4 regions of the Mesorhizobium bavaricum genome follow, and region 1 is predicted to be linked to each of the others. Evidence: predicted binding sites of a transcription regulator. Region 1 holds the regulator's gene; each other region holds the start of a gene.

Region 1 (2,201 bases):
GCATGGTTATGAGGAGGCCGTGGCGGCGTTGCGCCAGGCTGTCGCGATCGAACATCACACCGCGCTCATGGAAGCGGCGTTGGATCGCAACATCGAGCGCGCGAAAACCCTGATGATCGCCCACATCGGCTACACGTTGCATGTCTATGTCCATGCTGGCGACGGCAGCACGAACAAGCGGTAATGCAACAGGAACAGGCTAAAGCCGACTTGGTCAATTTCTCCGGCGAAGTTGGCATTTTGGCTTCGTTTCGTTCACGGCAGGCCAACCATCGGTGACGTGACCAAAGCCCTCTCGTTGAGCTTCATCTGTAACGGATGCCAAGCCCGACACAGGGTGGGCCAAAGCCATTAACCATAACATTTTCAATCGAACCAAGGCTGTGGCGGTTGCAGGCAAGCGTGGAACGCCGCACGCTACCGCGCGGCAAATGATTTCAGCCGTCTTAACAAATTCATTAAACTTTAAACGGTTGCGGAACACAACTGGAACAGATAGTGTTTGTTCTGGGTTTGTTTTTCCGATTCCGATTTCAGGTAACCTGGGGGCTGCCATGCTGACGCGCAAACAACATGAACTGCTGATGTTCATCCATGAACGCCTCAAGGAAAGCGGCATTCCGCCATCCTTCGACGAGATGAAGGAAGCGCTCGACCTCGCCTCCAAATCCGGCATCCACCGGCTGATCACGGCGCTGGAGGAGCGCGGCTTCATTCGCCGGCTGCCCAACCGGGCGCGCGCTCTGGAAGTGCTGCGGCTGCCGGACTCGATCGCGCCTGGCCTCAACGCGGCAAAAAAGTTCTCACCAAGCGTCATCCAGGGCAGCCTCGGTCAAGGCGGCCTTGGCCGGCAAATCAAACCGTCGCCTTCGCGGATGCCTTCTGCCGGCAATGACGACGACGTCGTCTCCGCCGTGTCGATCCCGGTGATGGGCCGCATCGCCGCCGGCGTGCCGATCGACGCCATCCAGCACCAGACGCATTCGATCTCGGTGCCGCCGGACATGATCATGGGCGGCGAGCACTACGCCTTGGAGGTCAAGGGCGATTCGATGATCGAGGCCGGCATCTTCGACGGCGACACGGTCATCATCCGTAACGCCGATACAGCCAGCCCGGGCGAGATCATCGTGGCGCTGGTGGATGAAGAGGAAGCGACGCTGAAGCGGTTCCGCCGCAAGGGCGCCTCGATAGCCCTCGAAGCCGCCAACCCGGCCTATGAAACCCGCATTTTCGGACCGGACAGGGTCAAGGTGCAAGGCAAGCTCGTCGGCCTGATCAGGCGCTACTGAGCAGGGCTTGCAGCCGGCTTTTCGGGTTTGCGATAGGGTGGAAGGCCCCTCGCCTCGCGCGAGAATTTGCGTTGCGTGTGCCAGGGCCGGTATGGCCTGTCCACCGCGAAGCTGACCGTTGCCGGCGTCGTCGCAGACTCCCGATCGAAGAAGACGGCGGCGCTGCCTTTGCGAGCCAGTTGTCGCTTGGTGATGACAAGCACCAGCGGATTGTGACAGGGGTCATAGGCCGTGGCGTCATTGATGACGATCAGGTCTGCGAAGCCGCAGGCCTTCCAGGCGTCCTTCCCGTCTTCGACATGCGCGATGATCACACCGGACGGATGCTTGGCGAGACAAACGCCTGACGTGCAGTAGAAAGGCGCGCCCGGCGGCAGTTCAGCGGCATCCGCTATGTCGAACTGCCCCTCTCCTTTGCTGAACACCTCCGGCACGATGATGGTTTCCGATGTCAGCGCGCGTTTCCAGTTGTCGACCGTGAATTCGTTCGGACGGGCGCGGCTGACGGCCAGCTCGCCGCCCCCGATCGGCAACGCAACCAGCCTGGCGTCCTCCGAGATCAGCACGTCCGGTGGGCGCGTATTCGAGACGGTCAACAGGCCGGCAAGCGCAAAGGGAAGGGCTGCGAGCCGCAGCCATGTCGTCGCCATCGTCGCAATGACCAAGGCAATCGCCACCAGCAGGACAGACTGCTGCGAAATCAACCCGACGGCGTCGACCGGCGAGCGCTCGGAAATCCATCCGGACATGGCGATCATCGCCGTCAGGCCCTTGCCCATCACATAAAGAAAGGGGCCGTCGGCACCGAATGGCATCGCCAGAGCACTGAGGACGGCGAAGGGCATGACTACAAGTGACACGATCGGCATGATGGCCAGATTGGCGAACAGGCTGAGCGGCGACACCCGC
Region 2 (2,201 bases), 3.0 Mb from region 1:
GCGGAACGGCCGCCGGTCGGTCAGCTTGCCTTCACCGAGTTCTCCCGCCACCGAGGCGATCATTGAGACTTCGAGCAATTCCTTCGGCGCCAGCGGCGGCAGGATCGACGGCAACCGCTGCGCCAGCATCGACTTGCCCGATCCAGGCGGCCCGACCATCAGTAGGTTGTGTCCACCAGCCGCCGCCACTTCCAGCGCCCGCTTGGCGGTCTCCTGGCCCTTGATGTCGGCGAGGTCGGGCAGGTCGCGCGCCGACGCGTGGATGCCGGCCTCGGGCCGCGACAGCACCTGCGTGCCGCGAAAATGATTGGCAATCGCAATCAGGCTGCGCGGCGCTAGAATGTCGAAATCGGCGCCGGCCCAGGCCGCTTCCGGCCCGCAGGCGAACGGGCAGATCAGGCCCTTGCCTTCGGCGTTGGCGCCGATCGCCGCCGGCAAGGCACCGGCGACCGCGGCAATCGTGCCGTCGAGCGACAATTCGCCAAGCACGACATAGCTGGCCAGCATGTCGCCCGGAATGGCGCCCAGGGCCGCCATCAGGCCAAGCGCGATCGGCAAATCGTAGTGGCTGCCTTCCTTGGGCAGGTCGGCTGGTGCCAGATTGACCGTGACCTTCTTCGACGGCATCGACAGGCCGGAGGCATGCAATGCCGCCTGCACCCGTTCGCGGCTCTCCGCCACCGCCTTGTCGGCCAAGCCGACGATATGCATGTTGACCTTGCCGGGTGCGATCATCACCTGCACGTCGACCGGCACGGCCTCGATGCCCTGGAAAGCGACCGTGCGAACCCGCGCCACCATTCGTGCAACCCCGATATGGGCTGGCCCCAGCCCGTGTGAGGCCGGGAATGGCCCCACAGGGAGACAATCACAGTTCCCCGGTCAAATCAAGAACATTACAGGAACATGCAGTCGCACCGGTCGCGGCCGGGTTGTGCCTGGTTGAAAAGGCGGAACATGGTTAAGACAAAATGAAAACGGACTAGGTCCGCCGCTTGTCCTCGACCGCGTCCCAGAACAGGCTGGCAATGTCGGCGCCGCCAAAACGCCTGACTTCGCGCACGCCGGTCGGCGAGGTCACGTTGATCTCGGTCATGTAGTCGCCGATGACGTCGATGCCGACGAGGATGAAGCCGCGTTCCTTCAGCGCCGGCCCGATGCGGGCGCAAATCTCGCGCTCACGCTCCGTCAGCTCGGTCTTTTCGGCGCGGCCGCCGACATGCATGTTGGAGCGTGAATCGTGCTCGGCGGGCACCCGGTTGATGGCGCCGACCGGTTCGCCATCAATCAGGATGATGCGCTTGTCGCCCTTGCGCACATCCTTCAGGTAGCGCTGCACGATATAGGGCTCGCGGAACATCTGGCCGAACATTTCCAGGAGCGAGGCGAGGTTGCGGTCGGCCTCCAGCAGATGGAAGATGCCGGCGCCGCCATTGCCGTAGAGCGGCTTGATGATGATGTCGCCGAACTCCTTGCGGAAGGCGGCAACCTCGAGCGGATCCTTGGTGATCAGCGTGTCCGGCATCAGGTCGGAGAACTCGGTGACGAAGATCTTTTCCGGGCTGTTGCGCACCCAGGCCGGGTCGTTGACCACCAGCGTCTTCGGATGGATGCGCTCCAGGATATGCGTGGTGGTGATGTAGTTCATGTCGAAGGGTGGGTCCTGGCGCAGCAGGACCACATCCATTTCCGAAAGGTCCGTGCGCACCTTTTCGCCGAGCGAGTAATGGTTGCCCTTCTCGTCGCGCACCTGCATCTCCTCGATGCGGGCAAACACCTTGCCGTCGCGCAGCGACAGCCGGTCGGGCGTATAGTGGAACAGCTGATGGCCGCGCCGCTGCGCTTCCAGCGACAGCGCGAACGAGGTGTCGCCGGCGATCGACACCGTGGAGATATGGTCCATCTGGACGGCGATCTTCAGCTTCATGGCAAGTCTCCGGCGGCTCGGATGGGCAACTGTCTTGCCTGTACAGGCTCATTGCCCGTCTGCCAATCGTGACATTTTGAAGTTGGCATCAGCGATCCGCAACGCGGGGGAGGCCCTGACCGTTCCGGTCATTTGGAGACAAGGCGAGGCTGTGCGTCATCGTTTTCTTAAGCCTTGCCGTGCAAGGGTAAGCTCTGAATGCGCCCGGCCGATCTGACGCAGCCGGGCACTCGATGGAACAACGACCAATGAACGCCGTCACCGCCATCCGCGC
Region 3 (2,201 bases), 2.9 Mb from region 1:
GGATGGTATTGTGGACCGCGCCCGCCGAGCGAGTCCAGTCCACGCGAGCCTCGGATTTATCGATTTTTTTGGCGTAGGTCACCCCATCCACCGCTTGGCGAGTAAATGTCAGGGTGTTCCTTTCCAGTCGCGCCAGCGCTTCCACCATCAGTGCAGCACCGACACTCATCAATCGATCATGCAGATCGCCGGCTGTCATATCGGGTTCGATGGCGCATTTTTCAACCATTCCCACCGGACCGGTGTCCAGGCCCTCTTCCATGCGCATCACCATCATGCCGGTTTCGCTGTCCCCGGCCATGATCGCGCGCTGGATGGGCGCGGCACCCCGCCAGCGCGGCAGAAGCGAGGCATGGCCGTTGATGCAGCCAAGCCGGGTTGCCTCCAGAACCGCTTTCGGTAACAGCAAACCATAAGCGACGACCACCGCGACATCGGCCTGCAGGACTCGGAAAGCGGCCTGCTCGGCCTCGCCCCTGAGCGATACCGGTGTGCGCGTCTCGATGCCCAGCCGCTCCGCCTCGCGTTGCACGGGCGATGGCGTCAGCTCCAGCCCGCGCCGTCCGGCGGCGCGCGGCGGCTGGGTATAGACGGCGGCAACCTCATGTCCGGCCTCGGCGATCGCGCGCAGCGTCGGCACCGAAAACTCCGGCGTGCCCATGAAGATGACGCGAAGGGGCATTCCCCTATCCCACCATCTTGCCCGGCGCCTTGTCCCTGGCGAGCTTCTTGAACTTCTTCACCACCATGTCGCGCTTCAGCTTCGAGATGTGGTCGATGAACAGGACACCATTGAGGTGGTCGATCTCGTGCTGCAGGCAGGTCGCCATCAAGCCCTCGGCCTCGGTCTCCTGCAGCTTGCCGTCACGGTCGAGATATTTGACCCGGACAGTGGCAGGGCGTTCGACCTCGGCATAGTAGTCCGGGATCGACAGGCAGCCTTCCTCGTAGACGGAGCGCGTGTCGGCGCTGCTCAGGATTTCCGGGTTGATGAAGACATGCGGCGCCGGCGTCTCGTCTTCTTTGGCCAGATCGATCACCAGCATGCGCACCGGTTCGCCGATCTGGATTGCCGCCAGCCCGATGCCGGGCGCGTCATACATGGTCGCCAGCATGTCGTCGGCTAATTTGCGCAAAGGCCCGTCGACGCGCTCCACCGGCTTGGAAACCTGGCGCAGGATGGGGTCGGGAAGGATGATGAGCGGCTTGATCGGCATGGCGTTCCACCTAAGACCTCCAGCGAAAAGCGTCAACCGGGGCGCCTTGCCAGCGTTCACGTTTTGATCTGTGCCAGCCGACCGAATCGGCTATGCTGTCCACATGAATGATCTGACATCCATCCTTTCGGAGCCTGTCGCGCGGCTTGGCGCTTCCACGATCACGCTCGGCCATGCGCTGGCTTTCGGCGTGTTGCTGTTTCTTGGCCTGTTCGTGGCCCTGGTCATCGCGCTGTGGCGGTCGGCCAAGGCGCGCGCCGTCGCCGCCGCCGAAGCCGCCGATCATGCCCGCGACGCCGAGGCGCGGATGGCCGGCATCCTGCAGTCCCAGGCCGAGATGCAGGGCCGCATGGGCGCCATCGCCGAAGTGTTCGGGGCACGGCAAGCGGAGCTGACGCAGTCGATCGGCCAGCGCCTCGACGCCATGACCGGCCGCCTCGGCCAGACCATGACCGAGCAGACCAAATCCACGCATGAGAGCCTGGCCAAATTGCAGGAGCGGCTGGCGATCATCGATACCGCGCAAGGCAACATCCAGTCGCTCGCCGGCCAGGTTGTGCAGTTGCAGGCGATCCTCTCCAACAAGCAGACGCGCGGCGCCTTCGGCCAGTCGCGCATGGAGGCGATCGTTGCCGACGGCCTGCCGCATGGCGCCTACGAATTCCAGGCCACACTCTCGAACGGCAGCCGGCCCGATTGCCTGGTGAAGATGCCGAACGGCGCGCCGTCCCTTGCCATCGATGCCAAATTTCCGCTCGAAGCCTGGAACGCCATCCGCGCCGCCGATGGCGCCGACCTGCAGAAGATCGCCTCGCAGGCCTTTCGCCGCGACATCGAGATCCATGTCCGCGATATATCGGAAAAATACCTGATCCAGGGCGAGACGCAGGACACCGCCTTCATGTTCGTGCCGTCGGAATCGGTGTTCGCCGAGATCCACGAGAATTTCGAGGCCATCGTCCACAAGGCGCACCGCGCCCGCGT
Region 4 (2,201 bases), 1.9 Mb from region 1:
GTCGGTCAGTCCGCCCGGGGACCAGCCTTCGGCGATGATGAATGGCCGCAGCTTGGCAATCGATTGACACAGGCGCCCGACATCTTCGAGCCGCAGCGCTCGGTGGCGGCGGGTCTCCAGGATTTTCGCGATCACCTTGGTGCCGAGGCCGGGAACGCGCAGCAGGGCTTCGCGGTCGGCGCGGTTGACGTCGACCGGAAACTGCCCCCTGTTGCGCAGCGCCCAGGCCAGTTTCGGGTCGATGGCGAGGTCGAGCATGCCGTCGCTGCTGCCGGCCAGGATTTCCGGCTGCGAAAACCCATAGAAGCGCATCAGCCAATCGGCCTGGTAAAGCCGGTGTTCGCGCATCAAGGGCGGCTTCTGCAGCGGCAGCGACGACGACGAATCCGGGATCGGGCTGAAGGCGGAATAGTAGACGCGCCGCAAATGGTAGCTACCATAGAGCCGCGCGCTGGTGTGCAATATACCGTCATCGGAGGTCGTGTCGGCGCCGATGATCATCTGCGTCGACTGGCCGCCTGGCGCAAAACGTTCGCGCTTTTTGGTCCGTAACGTCGGTTCGGCTTTCTCCTCCATCTTCTGGCGCAGTCTGGCCATCGACAGCCTGATCGTTTCCGGCTTCTTCTCCGGCGCCAGTCTTTTCACCCCTTCGTCGGTCGGCAGCTCGACATTGATCGACAAGCGGTCGGCATAGAGCCCCGCCTTCTCGACCAGTTCAGCCGAGCTTTCGGGGATGGTTTTCAGATGAATGTAGCCTGAAAACTTTTCCTCCAGCCGCAGCCGCCGTGCCACCTCAACCATCTCGCCCATGGTCTCGTCCGGCGAGCGGATGACGCCCGACGACAGGAACAATCCCTCGATGTAGTTGCGTCGGTAGAAATCCAGGGTCAGCTTCACCACTTCGTCGATGCTGAAGCGTGCGCGGCGCACATTCGAGGATGAGCGGTTGATACAATAGCTGCAATCGTAGATGCAGAAATTGGTGAGCAGGATTTTCAGCAGCGAAATGCAGCGGCCATCCGGCGCGTAGGAATGGCAGATGCCCATGCCTTCGGTGGAGCCGATGCCACCGGATTTCAGTGAATCGCGCTTGGCCGAACCCGACGAGGCGCAAGAGGCGTCGTATTTGGCGGCGTCGGCCAGGATTGCAAGCTTATCGCGCACAGGAACTGCTACCATAAGTTCACGATATGTTCTATGCAGCTGTCGCGCTATTGCATTTGACGTAGTCCGTGAAAAAGTGATCGACGGCGCCTTAGCGCGTTGGTACGTTTCCGACAAATTGCCTGTTCATCGACTTGAAATGCGATTACGGTACCCATCAAGAGCGACCCGTTAAACGGACCGGCCTCTCGACCATCTAAAGATGAGAGAGCGCCATGGACCCCACCGAGCTTAAAGAAGTACTTAATTTTACGCTCTCCATGCTGGGTAAAATTCGCAAGGCGGTCGCGGCCAGCGGCCATATTGATGTCTTGATAGATATCGATTCGCTCGTCGGCTTAGCGGCTGAAGAAACGAGGCGTAGAATCGCTTCATCGGCAAAAGCGCCGCCGCAATCAAACCAGTCCGGCAATCCAAATCCGACCAACGTTGATCGCTAGGCCATCAGCGAGCTGCCAGCGATGGGTAAACATCCAAAGATAGACGTTCCGGCTTCTGCCATATTGCAGCTCGGGCAGCGCGTAACTCGGAAGGACAGCGCAGGGTGTGGCACGGTCGTTGAAGCCAATGGCCAAGTCAAAGGGAAGTGGGACGGCGGAAGGACAAGCTACTTCCGACGCGGCGCACAAGGTAACGTTCGCTCGTCTACGAATTCAAAGCCTTAGTTGGCGAAGCCCGCCACTTAGGAAGTCGTGACGGGCCGACCAAGTTTGCCCTTGGTCAGCGGTGCTACCCAAGAGAGGACGCCGCCAGGGACTCGAGCTGTTCCGATTGGGGATAAAAAAGCCCGCCACCGTGGATCAGGTGACGGGCCCAGAAATAGCCAGGTCGGGACTTCAACTGGCCGGTGTGGAAACGTGGTTCATTAGCTGCGGCTAGTTCGCACCGCCGAGCTGCGGCTAGTTCGCACCGCCGAGCTGCGGCTAGTTGGCACCGCCGAGCTGCTTGGTCATCTTGCAGAAATTGTCGTGCGCTTTGGCAATGGCCTCGTCGCCGCATTCCTTCATCATGGATGCGCGGTCTTCTTCCTTCATGGC

The links. The regulator LexA, encoded in region 1, represses DNA repair genes until DNA is damaged. The targets are predictions, from matches to a motif close to TGTTCNNNNTGTGTTCNG.
Region 2: a site for LexA is predicted at 890-907, ahead of AC1RZR_RS04875 (YifB family Mg chelatase-like AAA ATPase). Genes of this name have one in related genera too.
Region 3: a site for LexA is predicted at 1,271-1,288, ahead of AC1RZR_RS04165 (DNA recombination protein RmuC). Genes of this name have one in related genera too.
Region 4: a site for LexA is predicted at 1,181-1,198, ahead of AC1RZR_RS32610 (putative DNA modification/repair radical SAM protein). Genes of this name have one in related genera too.

Annotation. Positions count from the first base shown of each region.
Region 1 is NZ_CM165566.1:4,797,757-4,799,957, forward strand. Features, by position in the region: gene AC1RZR_RS23575 (GntR family transcriptional regulator) at 1-184, shown strand, start outside; gene AC1RZR_RS23580 (hypothetical protein) at 215-592, opposite strand; gene lexA (transcriptional repressor LexA) at 555-1,292, shown strand; gene AC1RZR_RS23590 (ComEC/Rec2 family competence protein) at 1,286-2,201, opposite strand, start outside.
Region 2 is NZ_CM165566.1:1,025,423-1,027,623, reverse strand. Features, by position in the region: gene AC1RZR_RS04875 (YifB family Mg chelatase-like AAA ATPase) at 1-801, opposite strand, end outside; gene gshB (glutathione synthase) at 983-1,927, opposite strand; gene AC1RZR_RS04865 (glycosyltransferase family 2 protein) at 2,176-2,201, shown strand, end outside.
Region 3 is NZ_CM165566.1:877,427-879,627, reverse strand. Features, by position in the region: gene fmt (methionyl-tRNA formyltransferase) at 1-682, opposite strand, end outside; gene def (peptide deformylase) at 687-1,217, opposite strand; gene AC1RZR_RS04165 (DNA recombination protein RmuC) at 1,321-2,201, shown strand, end outside.
Region 4 is NZ_CM165566.1:6,744,746-6,746,946, forward strand. Features, by position in the region: gene AC1RZR_RS32610 (putative DNA modification/repair radical SAM protein) at 1-1,179, opposite strand, end outside; gene AC1RZR_RS32615 (hypothetical protein) at 1,380-1,604, shown strand; gene AC1RZR_RS32620 (hypothetical protein) at 2,088-2,201, opposite strand, start outside.